2 regions of the Marinococcus sp. LNHM3E3-2.2 genome follow, and region 1 is predicted to be linked to the other one. Evidence: riboswitches for the same ligand, from Rfam matches in the RefSeq annotation. Region 1 holds a riboswitch; the other holds the start of a gene.

What was found. A riboswitch is a leader RNA that binds a small molecule or an ion and turns the genes downstream of it on or off. The one in region 1 is predicted to bind glycine.
Region 2: another riboswitch for glycine. It lies ahead of ACTRXF_RS02095 (serine dehydratase beta chain); the one in region 1 lies ahead of gcvT (glycine cleavage system aminomethyltransferase GcvT).

Annotation. Positions count from the first base shown of each region.
Region 1 covers NZ_JBQLIC010000018.1:3,262-10,877, reverse strand. Annotated here, with positions in the region: gene ACTRXF_RS14920 (DUF2513 domain-containing protein) at 217-579, opposite strand; gene ACTRXF_RS14915 (5-methyltetrahydropteroyltriglutamate--homocysteine S-methyltransferase) at 738-1,868, opposite strand; gene ACTRXF_RS14910 (hypothetical protein) at 2,024-2,356, opposite strand; gene ACTRXF_RS14905 (hypothetical protein) at 2,514-2,987, shown strand; gene ACTRXF_RS14900 (CapA family protein) at 3,083-4,225, shown strand; gene ACTRXF_RS14895 (MBL fold metallo-hydrolase) at 4,326-4,967, opposite strand; glycine riboswitch at 5,161-5,249, shown strand; glycine riboswitch at 5,253-5,340, shown strand; gene gcvT (glycine cleavage system aminomethyltransferase GcvT) at 5,422-6,528, shown strand; gene gcvPA (aminomethyl-transferring glycine dehydrogenase subunit GcvPA) at 6,546-7,616, shown strand, end outside.
Region 2 covers NZ_JBQLIC010000001.1:411,656-419,271, reverse strand. Annotated here, with positions in the region: gene ACTRXF_RS02125 (catalase) at 1-1,459, opposite strand, end outside; gene ACTRXF_RS02120 (SulP family inorganic anion transporter) at 1,652-3,385, opposite strand; gene ACTRXF_RS02115 (hypothetical protein) at 3,546-3,719, opposite strand; gene ACTRXF_RS02110 (hypothetical protein) at 3,754-4,320, opposite strand; gene ACTRXF_RS02105 (RDD family protein) at 4,368-4,787, opposite strand; gene ACTRXF_RS02100 (GNAT family N-acetyltransferase) at 4,901-5,413, opposite strand; glycine riboswitch at 5,569-5,673, shown strand; glycine riboswitch at 5,677-5,754, shown strand; gene ACTRXF_RS02095 (serine dehydratase beta chain) at 5,833-6,330, shown strand; gene sdaAA (L-serine ammonia-lyase, iron-sulfur-dependent, subunit alpha) at 6,327-7,211, shown strand; gene ACTRXF_RS02085 (hypothetical protein) at 7,248-7,388, shown strand.

The DNA.
Region 1 (7,616 bases):
CAAATGAAAAACGTGAGAAAAATAACCTAATTCTGATTTTTCGTGAGGAATGAACTAATCTATAAAAATCAGTAAAGCCAAAATATGCTGCAGAAGAAAAAAGGGGACAGGGCGGGGAGAAAACACTCCGGCAGTACAACAAAAAACCCCCTGAATCATCAGGAGGCCTGCAGAAAGCTATGTGGAAAACATAAATCGTGAGAAATTAGTTGTGCGTCAGTCGTTGCTTAAATGCTGATAAAGAGTGATTTTAAGTAAATCTGTCAGGACAGTCAGAGGGATATTTGACATCGACCATCCTTTTTCCATGGCTTTTTCCTTTGTTTTGTTCCAAATATTGTCGTCTTCGGCAACATCGATGAAATCATGGCCGGCAAATGTAATTTTAATATTATGGTAGCTTGTCACCTGCTTACTCAAGGTTTTATGCCGGGTAGCCTCGATCAGGCCTCCGTCGGTGAGCAGATACATATAATAATCGGTTTCTTCGTTTTTAGATGTGAGGCTGAATCCGGGCTTTTGCTCTTTCAGATCAATCAAAAGCTTCCTGATTGATTCCATGTCTCTTTCCATAACCATTTTATCTTCCACCTTTTTTATACTTACTGAAATTATAATATTGGGACTGGCTTAAATGCCAGAAAAGATTTACGTACCCGGGTGCTTTGATAAGAAATATTGTCATACGCACCTGTTAAAAAAGAAGCCGGGAAACGCCGGCTTCTTTTTCCGAATGCTTATTGCCAGACGTCTTCGGCAAGAGAAACGACGTGGCGAACTTTCGCCCATTGCTCTTCTTCAGTGAGAATATTGCCTTCTTCGGTAGAAGCAAAGCCGCATTGAGGGCTTAAACCAAGTTGTTCAAGTGGTACATATTTTTCTGCTTCCTGCAGTCTGGATTTAATTAAATCCGTATCCTCAAGTTCAGGGAATTTTGAAGTGATTAAACCGAGAACTACCTGAAGATCGCTGCGGTTCACATACTTTAAAGGCTCAAAGCCTCCGGAGCGCTCGTCATCAAATTCCAGCAGGAGGGCGTCGACGTTTAATTTACTGAACATATATTCTGAAACGGCGTCGTAGCTGCCGCTGGATGCATAGGTGGACTTGTAGTTGCCGCGGCAGACATGCATATATATCCGCATATCTTCAGGTTTATCAGCGATCGCTTCATTGACAGTATTTACAAACATTTCCATCGTTTCTTTCGGGTCCAGGCCTCGTGCTTCAAGCAAGCCGCCGGAAAGTACGAGATCCTTATCCTTCTCAGCTCCGAGAAATAAAGACCAGGTTGTATCATCAAACTGAAGGTGGCGGCAGCCAGCCTTGTAAAGAGCCTGTATCGTATCCTTGTACACCTGCACGAGGTCTGAAAACAGCTCAGCTTCCGACTGATAGACATTTTTTTCTTCTTCGGTTACAGTCCGGAAAATAAACATGCTCGGACTTGGAACTGTCACGCGGGCGGCGTGCTCCCCTTTCAGGCTGTGCAGAAATTCGTACTCGCGGACAACAGGGTGGTCGCTGAAGGCTAATTTATTAACAACTTTAACCCCCTCGGCTTTTGTTTCCGTATTGTCGCTGAATACAAGCCCATGGTCCAATTTAATAAATTCTGCCCCTTCGACCTCCTGCATAAAATCGAGATGGAACCATGCGCGGCGGAATTCACCATCTGTTACGACCGGAAGACCAGCTTCTTTTTGTTTTTCAACAAGAGCAGCAATTTCTTCATTTTCAATGTCCCATAGCGCCCCGGCGCTTAACTCTCCCTCTGTGTACTGCCGGCGGGCTTTTTTGAGTCGCTCCGGACGGAGAAAGCTTCCTACGTGTTCTGCGCGAAACGGTGCTTTTGTCAAACCATCCACTCCTCTGTAATATGTAATGATTCAAAAATACCTGTATATTTTGCCTACTAATAGTATATGGAAGCCGATGATGGTTTGTCTACAGAAACCGTTGGAAGCAGAGCGTACTTCCAGGAAAATGAAAAACGGTGGTAACTTCTTTCTTAGCAGGCCGGCTAAGGACGCCGCTGAAAGACAATCACCGGCTCCCCGAGGTCGTTTGTGTGACAAACAGCCTTGTAAGCGGAAAATAAACGGTAAAGGCCGTTAAAGCCTTTCAATTTGATTACAAACGCAATATCTTTCATACTCAACTTTTCTCCAGTGAGAGCGTAAATCGTTTTTTTCGGCCGGAAGCTGTTGTCCATTTTGTCAGCGGTCTGCTTATCGATTTGCTGAAAAACGAGAATAGCTTTGAGCTGGCGGGCAAATTCGCCTTCTGCCTTCATGGCGGGGGCTTTTTTCTTTCGCGCCCGGTTTAGCGCGGACGGTTTTTCTACGGGGGTCATTATAAAATTCCTCCTGACAATAGTTTGGCTGCTTTTCTTTTCATACCCCGAAAGCTGTCTCATTCAACCCAGCCGTTTATAGCGTTTTGAAGGAAGTTTATGAGAATAGAAAACCGTGAATAAAATAATCATCTTTAGCAGAAAGAAGGAACGGCCTGTGATTGAAGTATTGATTGAACATGTACCGAGTACACTGCTGCATCTGCTGACCGGCGCGGCAGTAATGTATATATTTTACGGAAATCCGGATTTAATTGTTTCACAACGCTTGAAGGTGATGGCGTTCGGTGTGATGGTGATTGTGCCTGATATCCCGAAGCTGTTTGGCAATTATATTTTTCATACGCTGCTGACGGTGCCATTTATTGCGGCAGCGTTCGCTCCGGTTGTCCGCCGCGTGCTCGGGGGAGGATTCCCAAAAGCCTGGACAGCTTCATTTTTTACACTGGCCGTCGGCTCCATGCTGATTGACTTTCTGGGAAACGGTACTCAGTTTTTATTCCCAATAACCTCGAAGAATTTTTCTTACCCTCTGCTTTATCAGGAATGGTGGATAATCGTTCCGCTTGCGGGTGTCCTGGGGACGCTGGCTGTATGTGGAAAAAGAAATATTTCGCCCCGGCAGACATAAAAAATACATGAAAACCTCTTCAATTCCAATGAATATATTAGTAAACTTATAGTATATTTAGACTAGGAATTCTATTTAAAAGAAAAGAGGATGTCATGCGAAAATTGTATTATGGATTGACGTGCGGGATTTTCCTTTTAAGTGGCTGCAGCAGCGCCGGGGAAAATGAAAATTCTGAGACACAGAATGAAGCCCCGGAGGCGCAGAATGAAAATTCAGAAGCACAGACAGAAGAAGATTCCAAAAATCAGAAGCAGGAAGATGAAAGCGTTACGATTGGCGCGGCGGGAGACGTTTTGCTGCACGGGCGTGTATATAAAAGAATGGAAGAAGACGGGGAGTACGATTTCACTCCGGCGCTGAAGGCAGTTGCTCCGATGCTTGAAGAACCGGATTACACGATTGTGAACCAGGAATCAATACCCGGCGGCGAGGAGCTTGGTTTATCGGCTTATCCTTCCTTTAACAGTCCGTATGCAATTGTAGACGATCTTCAGGATGCCGGAGTGGACATGCTCTCCGGAGCCAATAACCATACGCTTGACCGTGGAATGGAGGCTGTAAACAATGCGATTAATCATTATGAGCAGACAGGTATGGATTACGTGGGAGTCTATAAGGACGAGGAAGATGCAGAGCGGCAGCGTATTGTAGATGTAAAGGACGTAGACATGGGTGTGCTTTCCTATACATATGGGCTGAACGGCATCGAGGTGCCGGAGGGGCATGAATATGTCGTGAAGAAAATTGATAAAGAACAAATACAGGAAGATGTCGAAGCGATGAGAGATGATGCGGACATCGTAGTCGTCAATATGCACTGGGGAAATGAATACGAGCGCCTTCCGAATGAAGAACAAAAAGAGCTGGGCCAATTTCTTGCAGACCAGGAAGTGGACGTAGTTATTGGTCATCACCCTCACGTGCTTCAGCCGATGGAATGGGTGGAGGGTGAAGAAGGAAATGAAACGCTTGTTTATTATTCTCTCGGCAATTTCTATTCCGGTCAGGATCAGGAATATACCGATACAGGCGGTATTGCTACATTCGATGTGGAAAAAGACGGCGAAGACGTGAAGATTACAGAGCCTGACGTTGATTTTACCCAGGTTGTACCGGGCCCTGAGGATCAGTACACAGTGAAGCCGATGGCCGAAGCAGACCACCCTGCAGAAGGTGGTGAAACCGAAGAGGATCTGCGCGAGCATGTGTATCAATGGATCGAAGAAAACGATTAAAGTACTAACCGTCTGATACTGGGCGGGAATGCATAAATAATTTCATTTACTGTATTAAAATATTAAAAGACCTCTAATTTAAAATCAGAGGTCTTTATTTTTATGCGCCAAACCCATTAATGAAGGGGTTGGAATCCATTTCGGCTTCGATATCGGTGAAGGGGCCGTGGCCGCAGGCTACTATTGTATTTTCCGGGAGTTCAAGCAGCTGCTCGTGAATAGAGGCTAGCAGCGTATCCATGTCACCTCCGTAAAGGTCAGTACGTCCAACACCACCTGAAAACAATACATCGCCGGAGAAGACTGTGTTGGTTTCTTTATGCCAATAGGAAACACTTCCCGGCGAATGGCCCGGTGTATGAAGCCATTGGAATTCAAAGCTGCCGAATTGAAGCGTTCCTTCAGACTGCAGAAGGTGATCCGCGGGCTTTGCAGTAAACGCAGCCTCCGGCATCATGCGTCCGGATCCGTTTTTTTGGGCGTCCCCAGGCCAGTCCCTTTCATGCTCATGAAGATAAACAGGGATATTGTAGGCTTCCCGCACGGCATCAAGCGCACCGATATGATCAAAATGGGCGTGTGTTAACAGAATGACTACAGGACGCATCTCGTTTTCCTGAAGATAGGTGAGCAGTTTATCGGCATCCCCGGCCGGATCAATAATTACGGCGTTTTTATCATTATCGTACAGAACATAGCAGTTTGTCTGCAGTGGTCCCAGTGGAAGCTGTTTCCAGTTCATAGTTTCCCTCCAATTTTTATGCTGATTTTAGTATAAACAATATTACAGTGAGAAGAAATGATTGATCCAAAGTGATAAACGAATGATGGAGTACAATTTATCGGAAATGTTCGGGTTAATTTTTTTCAGCATTGGTTTTTATCTGAATTAGTGATAGAATATGAGCAAATAAAGATGTACATATAATGCGCGGATGATGGTAAGGGGAGAGACTGCCAGGCAGCGCCGAAGGAGCAAGCCGTAACAGGTGAATCTCTCAGGCAAACAGACTCTTACTGGACGCTCCTCTGGAGAGCGCTTCTTTTAGAAGCCACCCACGAAGACACTCTTTCCGTACGACGGAAAGGAGAAACTTTCTGGTTATAGGACAGAGCTTCCATATCTTATGGAGTTCTGTCTTTTTTATGCTTTTTACTGTTTTGATTTTTCAGAAAATAATGATGAGGTGATTTTCTTGGCAGAATTAAAACGAACACCCCTGTATCCGGTATATGAAAAACACGGAGCAAAAACCGTCGATTTTGGCGGATGGGAAATGGCTGTTCAGTTTTCCGGCATCAAAGACGAGCACGAGGCGGTTCGTACAAAGGCTGGTCTGTTCGATGTTTCCCATATGGGTGAGGCGATCGTAGAAGGAGAGGGTGCTGCTGAATTTCTACAGTATATGCTCACAAACAACATAAAAAATGCAGAACCCGGAAAAGCACTTTATACCGCCATGTGTTATGAAGATGGAGGTACGGTTGACGATCTGCTCGTGTACCAGCTCGAAAAAGAAAAATACATGCTCGTTTTGAACGCAGCTAACATTGAAAAAGATCTGGAATGGCTTCGCCGCCACGTAACGAAAAACGTAAGTATTACCGATATTTCGGAAGAAACAGCACTAATCGCTGTACAGGGCCCGGTGGCAGAAACGGTGCTGCAGAAAGTAACCGATGCTTCTCTTGCAGAGATTCTGCCATTTCGGTTTGCTGCCGGTGCTTCAGTCGGAGAAGCAGAAAATATTATCATCTCAAGAACCGGCTATACCGGAGAAGACGGCTTTGAATTATACTGCCGGGCTGAAGAGGCCATCCGAAGCTGGGAGACGATCATGGAAGCAGGAGAATCCGAAGGACTCATTCCATGCGGTCTCGGCGCGAGAGACACCCTGAGGTTTGAAGCGAAGCTGCCGCTCTACGGCCAGGAGCTGAGCGCAAATATTACGCCGCTTGAAGCAGGCATAGGCTTTTGCGTAAAGCTGAAGCAGGAAGATAATTTCATTGGTAAAGAAGCTTTAAAAAAACAAAAAGAAGCGGGATTAAAACGTAAACTTGTCGGGATCGAAATGGTTGATAAAGCAATTCCGCGCCCGGGTTACATGGTACACAATGATGACGGAGAGGAAATCGGCTGGGTAACTACGGGCACTCAGTCGCCGACGCTGAAAGCAAATGTGGGACTTGCACTTCTGAATATTGGATGGACGAATCTCGGTCAGGCTGTCGAAGTGGATGTGCGGGGCAAAGCCAAACGCGCAAAAGTGGCAGCTGTGCCCTTTTATAAACGGGAAAAATAAACAGAGGAGGCACCAGAATGGATTATCGCTATCTGCCGGTAACCGGCGAGGATAAAGAAGAAATGCTTAAAACGATCGGTGTGGATTCGATCGGTGAATTGTTTGAGGACGTACCGGAAAATATTCGCTTTTCCGGAGAAATGAATCTGCCGAAGGCTCTTGGCGAAACGGATCTTCTAAAGGAAATGAAGCGCCTCAGTAACAGAAATACCAGCGTGCAGGACTGCGTCTCCTATCTCGGGGCAGGGGTGTACGAGCATTATATACCGACAGTCGTCGATCATGTGCTCCGGCGCTCGGAATTTTACACGGCATATACTCCGTACCAGCCGGAGATTTCGCAGGGCGAGCTGCAGGCAATCTTTGAATTTCAAACGATGATCAGTGAACTTACGGGAATGGATATTGCTAATTCGTCCATGTATGACGGGCCGACGGCGCTCGCAGAAGCAGCACTGATGGCCGCAAGTGAAAACAGAGGGAGGCGCCGTACCGTTGTCGTCTCTGGAACGGTTCACCCTGAAGCGCTCGATGTATTGAAAACATACGCTGCCGGGCCCGGACTTACAGTGAAAATCGTTCCCGAAAAGGACGGGCATACGGATATGGCTAAGCTTGAAGACATGATCGATGCTGATACCGCAGGAGTGATTGTGCAGTACCCAAACTTTTACGGTACTATTGAAGATTTAGCTGCTGTAAGGCAGGCAGCCGATAAAGAAAACTCGCTGATGATAGTGTCGGCAAATCCCCTTGCGCTCGGCGTTCTGACGCCGCCGGGAAGCTTCGGAGCGGATATTGTGGCAGGAGACGCTCAGCCTCTTGGTATTCCAATGCAGTTTGGCGGACCGCACTGCGGATTTTTTGCCACCACTAAAAAGCATATTCGGAAGGTCCCCGGGCGTCTTGTCGGACAGACGGAGGATGAAGACGGAAGCCGGGGTTATGTACTGACGCTGCAGGCAAGAGAGCAGCATATCCGCCGGGATAAAGCGACATCCAACATTTGTTCAAACCAGGCTCTGAACGCGCTGGCTGCTTCTGTCGCAATGACGGCTCTCGGTAAAAAAGGGCTGAAGGAAACGGCA
Region 2 (7,616 bases), on a different contig from region 1:
TTTCCTCCTGAATTTCCTTTTTACACGGAATCAGGTTATCAACGAGGTTTTTGATTAATTCATCTTTTTCCCATTCCTTAAACTTACGGAATGTTTCTCCCGCCTGCCGGTAAGGATTCTGGCGGTCGATGGCTTCTTTTTTCACTTCTCCTTCGGTATAAGGAGTGTGCGGCTTGCCGCTCATCTCCGCTTCCTTCAGATTATTCAGCGTGGAAGGCTCGTAGTTCACGTGCGGATTCTGTCCTTCGTCATTATCGACTTTATACGACATCTGTCCGCCGCGCTGGTTGGTGGCGACTTTTTTCTTCGCCTGGTTGATTGGCAGCTGCAGATAGTTCGCACCGACGCGGTACCGCTGCGTATCGGAGTATGAGAACGTACGTCCCTGCAGCATTTTGTCATCGGAGAAATCCATGCCGTCGACAAGGACCCCGGTACCGAATGCCACCTGTTCCACTTCGTTGAAATAGTCCTCCGGATTGCGGTCAAGCACGAGCTTGCCGACCGGGATCCACGGGAACTGCTCCTTCGGCCACAGCTTCGTATCGTCGAGCGGGTCAAAGTCGAGCTCCGGATGATCGTCGTCGCTCATTACCTGCACGCGAAGCTCCCATTCCGGATAATTGCCTTCCTCGATCGCTTCGTACAGATCCTGGGTGGCGTGGTTGAAGTTTTTGCTCTGGATGCTGTCCGCTTCTTCCTGGGTCAGGTTGCGGATGCCCTGAACCGGTTCAAAGTGATATTTCACGAGCACCGCTTCTCCGTCTTCGTTCACCCATTTGTACGTGTTCACCCCGGAGCCCTGCATCTGCCGGTAGTTGGCCGGAATGCCCCACGGGGAGAATAAAAACGTCAGCATGTGCATTGATTCCGGCGTCTGCGACATAAAGTCGAAGATCCGCTCGCTGTCCTGCACGTTCGTTACCGGATCGGGCTTTAATGCGTGAATGACGTCTGGAAATTTGATAGCGTCCCGGATAAAAAAGACCTTCAGGTTGTTGCCGACGAGGTCCCAGTTGCCGTCCTCTGTATAAAATTTCACGGCAAATCCGCGCGGATCACGGAGTGTTTCTGGGGAAGTCCCGCCGTGGATAACAGTGGAAAAGCGTACAAACGCAGGTGTCCGCTTGCCTTCCTCCTGGAAGATTTTTGCGCGTGTATATTTGGAAATCGGTTCATCGCCAAAGGAACCGTACGCTTCAAAATAGCCGTGGGCGCCTGCGCCACGGGCGTGCACTACCCGCTCCGGTACACGTTCGCGGTCAAAATGGCTGATTTTTTCAAGGAATTCATAGTTTTCAAGCGTTGTTGGCCCGCGATTACCGACGGTTTTCGAGTTTTGGTTGTCCCGGACAGGATGACCCTGCCTGGTCGTGAGTGTTCCGTCTTCATTTGTATTCTGCTTATCGTTGTTTTTTTCTTCGTCTTGTTCGCGTTCATTATCGCGATCTTTACTCAATGTATATACCTCCTTTATAAATCTATTGATTTTTACCCGGGGTTATTATGATTTAAACGATTTTTTTGAATTTTTTAAATTCAAGGTATATAGCTATATACCCTAACACAGCAGTCTTTCAAGGAGTATATAATATTCCTGAGACCAGAACGAGGCCGGCAGGATCCTCTTCCCTGCCGGCCTCGTTCTTTGTTAAATCATGTAGTCCCAGGAGTCCTGCTTCGGCTCCGCGGGTGTTTTAAACGGGACGTTGCCCTCGTGTTCCAGAAAGCCTTCGAGGGTCTGGTATTTAATTGCTTCAGCGTATTTTTCATCCCATCCGGCCCGCAGCAGCAGATCCCGGACAGGTCCCTTGAGCTCGACAAACCATACCTGCACGTCCGGCTCCCGGCGGAACATTTCAATGATCTGTTCGAGAGCGCCGATGCCGGTCGTGTCAATGTCATTCACCCCGGACATATCAATCGCGGCCTTCAGCCCGCCGCTCTCTGTTTTACGGCGGTCCTGAATCGTTTTTTCCACCATTTTCACAAAATAGCCGACGTTCGAAAAATGAATACGCGTGTCCGCCCGGACGAGCACCGTACCCGGCACCCGCTTAGCATTCGGGAACCGCTGCAGGTCCAGATAGCTGTGGGTATCCTCCTCATAGCCGATCTCCACGATGTTCGGCCGGGAAATGTGGCGCAGCAGCAGCAGGATGGAAAAACCGATACCGATTAACAACCCCCACTGAATGCCGACGAGAAGCGTCGCAGCAAACGTCACCACCCATATCCATCCGTCCTCCGGCTTCACCCGGAAGGCGTCCTTTAGTGACCGGATGTTAATCAGCCCGGCGACCGAAACGAGAATAATGGCTGCAAGTACCGCGTACGGCAGAAAGTAGAATAAAGACGTGAAAAAGAGAAGCGTGACAAGCACCCCGGCAGCGGTAATAATCATCGCCGCCTGCGAAGCTGCTCCTGTACGGTAGCTGATGGCACTTCTTGAAAAGCTTCCGGTCACCGCGTAGGAGGAAAAAAACGGACCGGCAATATTGGCATACCCGATCGCCCGGATCTCTTTGTTCAGGTTCACACCAAAATCGTTTTTATCGCTCAGCGTTTTTGTGATCGCAAGCGTCTCCATCATCGCAATCAATGCAATCGTCAGGGCAGTCGGGATTAACACCTGCACATCCGCAAGGTTAAAGCCCGGCACGGTAAAATCCGGAAGGCCCTGGGGCACTTCCCCGACGACACTCACTCCCTGGTTGTCGAGGCGGAAAATCCCGACTGCCGCAATGCTTAGTACGACGACAATCAGAGAAACCGGGAGATTGCGTTTTACTTTCCGGCCCCCGATCAGAACCAGCAGGCTCAAGGTTCCAACGAGCAGGGTCGGGATATGTACCTGGGGCAGATGAACGATCACATCCCGCAAAAGCGGGATAATCTGCGTCTGGCTGCCGACACTGATCCCCATAAACTGCCCGAGCTGGCTCATGCCGATCGCAATCGCCACCGCCGAGGTGAAACCGCTGATTACGTTCGGCGAAATAAATTTCACAAACGCGGCGGCATTCAGCAGGCCAAGCGCTACCTGCATCACCCCGACCATGACCGTCAGCAGCAGCACGAGTGCCACGTAATCCGGCGTCGCCGGCTCAGCGTACAGCGACACCCCGGAAAAAACAAGAATCGACGCCATCGCCACCGGCCCGATAGCCAGATGCTTTGATCCGCCGAACAGGGCGTAGATTAAAAGCGGAAGCAGCGAGGCATACAGCCCCATCACCGGCGGCAGGCCGGCGAGAACGGCGTAGGCCATTCCCTGCGGCACAATCATAATAAAAATCGTAAAGCCCGCAGCCATATCCTTTTTCAGCGACTGATTATTGTATTCCTGCGGCATGCTTAATATGTTTTTTGTCCTCCGGCGCATAAATCCTTCCTTCTTTCTCCGTGAACTTGCAAAGTGTTCAATCTCTCTCTTATAAATCATGAACCATAACTGCTTAAAAGAAAAGCCCGCGCCGTACCTTTTTGTAAAAACAGACTAACGCCGCCAGCAACACAAAGGCAGACACCCGGAGGTCCCTGCCTTATTTTTCCCATTCGTTTTTCAGCTCTTCTTTGATTTCGGCTTTCAACTGCTCATATGCGGCTTCATCCATCTGTTTCTTCTTTACACGAAGCAAACGTTTACCAAATGCTTTTATGTTGAAAGCAATCATCAGCAGAGCGCCGACGATCAGCATATCCATAAGCAAGTCCACGGCTCTTCCCTCCTCAAGACAACGTGACTTCAACCTAGCCGCTGTTCTGTAAAAAGGCTTTAATTTGTTCACGGTGCGCGTCGGTGTCCGCCCTGGCCTCTTCTGAATAGGAGAGGGAATAGGTGCCTCCCTTCGCGTAAAACGTGTACGTAATCGGCCCACTCTGGATATCCCGGCCCACCGGACGTCCCCCAATACTGAGCACGTCATCGTGAGCGCCGAATACCATCTGATCGCCCGCTTCGTAATTTAAAATAATGTGAATGTCGTTGCTGTTGATGCCGTACACAAGCCGTGTACTGTAGTCCTCTTCATACCGGTGCCGGTTGCCCGCGTCCTGAAAATAAGGAAGAAGCTCGTCCTCTTCTTCCTCGCTGTACCAAATCTCCACTTCCTCGGGCTCCCCCTCTTCATTCTCGTTAATCTGCGCCCTCGAAACCGGTGCATCGTTCAACAACGGAAGCGGCACTTCTTCTCCCCATTCCGTTTCTATATTTCCAGGGACCTCTTCCTCTTCCTCCGTATAGTAAGAAGGTACGGAACAGGCGCTTAAAAGGATGAATATGCCAGCTGCCCCGGCAGAAAAGATCTTTTTTATCATGTATTTCCTCCGCTCGCATGATTGGCGTTACCATCCCGATAGTAAAGCTACCGGCTTTTTTTCACCACCCGGGTGCCCGCAAGAAAATCGTGCAGGGCCCGTTTGTCCTTACGGACAAGCACCATAATTATACTCGTGATCATCAGTATGTATAGAGTAATTCCGTACAAAATATTAGCTACGAGCACGCGCATCAGCATTGCCCCGATGCCAAGCTTCCTTCCGTCCATTTTCACAATCTGAATGCCCATGGCATACTTCCCGACCGTCTGGCCCTGCCATACTATCGGCAGAATCATGGAATATAGAAGCGATCCGGCACCGGAAAATATATCGACATTCACTTCATCGGGGTTGATCCATAGCATGGCCAGCATACTAATGAGAAGAATGGGGAAAGAAAGCAGGAGGCCGTCAATAACAATAGCGAGCAGCCTGCTGCCAAAACCGGCAGGTTCCTGTTGCATACATACACTCCTTTAATCACTCTTGTTGTAAGCTCTTCTTTTCTATTTTTTCATAATAATCTAATTTTTGGAAGTGACAATCTCCCTGGTTCCTTAATTTTCCAACGAGGTTCTCAGTCTGTCGGGAACAACGCAGTGTTCAGCCGGCCCATCACCAGCACATTGTAAAACGCGCCACGGGCAAAATGGGCTTTACGGAGCGTACCTTCTGGTTCAAACCCGCGGCTTTTATACAGCTGTACTGCGCGCGTGTTTTCTTCCACCACATCGAGCTCCAGCCGGAATAAGCCTAAATAATTATCGGCGATATCCAGCAGATGATCAAGCAGACGGCTGCCGATCCCCCGGTTCTGAAACTCATCGTGCACCGCCATGGCAGTCATGCCGTAGTAATGCAGCTTACCGCTCAGCACCTCCAGAGAGCCGATACCGACGACCCGGCCGCCGTACTCGGCAACAATCACATGATCGTTCGCCGTCAGCCCTTCAATAAATGACTGGCTGGAGGTTCTTCGCTCCGAAGGGAGTCCCAGCGTATAATGCATGACAGAAGGCTGGCGCCGGAGAATATTAATGTCTTTTTCATCTTCTGCCATGACGGGGCGCAGAATAATTTGTTCGCTCATAGTCGCATCCCTTCATTTCTTTCGGTAAATTGGTTTATTATTCCAGGCTAACAGGCTGCATCCAGTATATCGCTCTCATGCCAGCTGTCAAAAAATAGGTTTACTTTTCCAGACCGGATGTTTACACTAAAAGTAACAAAATATTGGTTTTGCAGATGAATGTATTGGGAGAGCCTGTAGAATATTACAGCACCGAAGGAGCAATTCTTCCCACCAGCCGGGAAGAAAAAACTCTCAGGTACCAGGACCAGTACAGGATGCACCTCTGGAGAAGGTATGCGTACCTGCCGAAGAAGAAAATTCTTGTCAAAGAATGAAATCTTTCAGGCACACAGACAGAGAAACGGCGATTCAGGCCGTTTCTCTGTCTTTTTTTGCATTAATGTAATCGTTTTCAATTCAAATTTGGAGGAATCGCTATGGAGTTTGACAGCTGTTTTGATATTATCGGCCCGATTATGGTCGGTCCCTCGAGCTCTCACACAGCGGGGGTCGTATCGATCGGGAAATTTGTGCACGACTGGCTGGGAGAGGTCACAGATGTGACAATCACGTTCTACGGCTCTCTCGCCTCCACCTATCAGGGACACGGCTCGGACAAAGCCATAATCGGCGGCCTGCTCGGATTATCCGCCCACGACACCAACGTCCGGAGTGCGTATGCGCTGGCCAAAGACGAAGGCCTTCGTTACGACTTCCAGTTCTGTCCGGGCACTCCAGGCGGATGCCACCCGAACACTGTACATCTTCAGGCATCGTCCGGCATAGAAACCGTCCGCGTATCCGGCGCCTCCATCGGCGGCGGAGTGGCCTGCATTTATGGAATTAACGGTCATGACACCAGCATTAATTTGGGAACGGGTCCGGATATTTTATCGATTGCAGCCCGCACGAAAAAGGAGGCGTCATTTATATGAACGATACCATTGAAAGTATTGTACAGGAATGCATGGCTCAGGACATTTCCATTGGCGAGTGGATGCTGCGCCGTGAGGTTCGCCGCTCCAATTTTTCCCGGGAGCAGATTTTCGGACGCATGCAGGAGCGGCTGCAGGTAATGAAGCAGGCGGTCCGGGACGGAGTGAGTGACATTACGGAAACAGAGAGCAGGCTCTCGGGCGGTGATGCTTACCGGATGCATCAGTATAATCAAAACACCGACCCGTTATCCGGACCGGTCATCAGCACGGCGATGGAAGCAGCGATGGCCACGTCGGAAAGCAACGCAAAAATGGGCCTTATCGTCGCAACTCCCACGGCCGGGTCCGCAGGTATACTACCGGGCATTCTGGTCTCTCTCCAGGATAACCGCAGCATCGATGATGACACCCTGACGATGGGGCTGTTCACAGCAAGTGCCATCGGTTACGTATTTGCGAATCACGCCTTTATTTCCGGCGCGGCAGGCGGCTGTCAGGCGGAAATTGGCTCAGCGACGGCCATGGCTGCGGGCACGATTACGGAGCTGCAGCATGGCTCCCCGGAGCAGGCAGCCCACGCCACCGCAATAGCAATGAAGTCCCTTCTCGGACTCGTATGTGATCCGGTTGCCGGGCTCGTCGAAGTGCCGTGCGTGAAAAGAAACGTCATCGGCACCTCCATCGCTTTTTCAGCGGCCGATATGGCTTTAGCGGGCATAACCAGCCGCATCCCCTGCGATGAAGTTATTCAGACGATGCATACGATCGGCCGCGACATGCCGGGCAGCCTGAAAGAGACTGCTGAAGGAGGGCTTGCCCAGACCCCGACGGGAAAAGAAGCCGCCCGGAGGTTGTTTCAGCGGCCCTGCAGCTTATGAATCCCGGGCTCTAAATTCCACATAAGAGGTGAAGCTATGAACGAACGCCGTTTTTTTCAAATCTGGTTCGGTACTCTCACTCTCGTCAGCTTATTGTTTACGTACTGGGCTATAGCGGTTTCCGCCCTTCTTTTAGGCATTTTCTGCTTTATTTCTCCAAGGCCCAATGAAACGTAAATCCCTGAAACAACTCAAAAACGGCTTGATTATGGCTCCCGCCAGGCTCAAGCCGTTTTCTTTACTGTTCATATTCTATTTAAATTCCAGGCATTCTGCTTTCTGTTTCACCCCTGACGTGCTATTCTTACTATAAGTCCCTATAAAGGAGGTCATTGCCATCGACCATTTTGCATATGTACTTCAACGTCCCAAAAACCAGGTATACATAGGAACAGCCGCCGATAT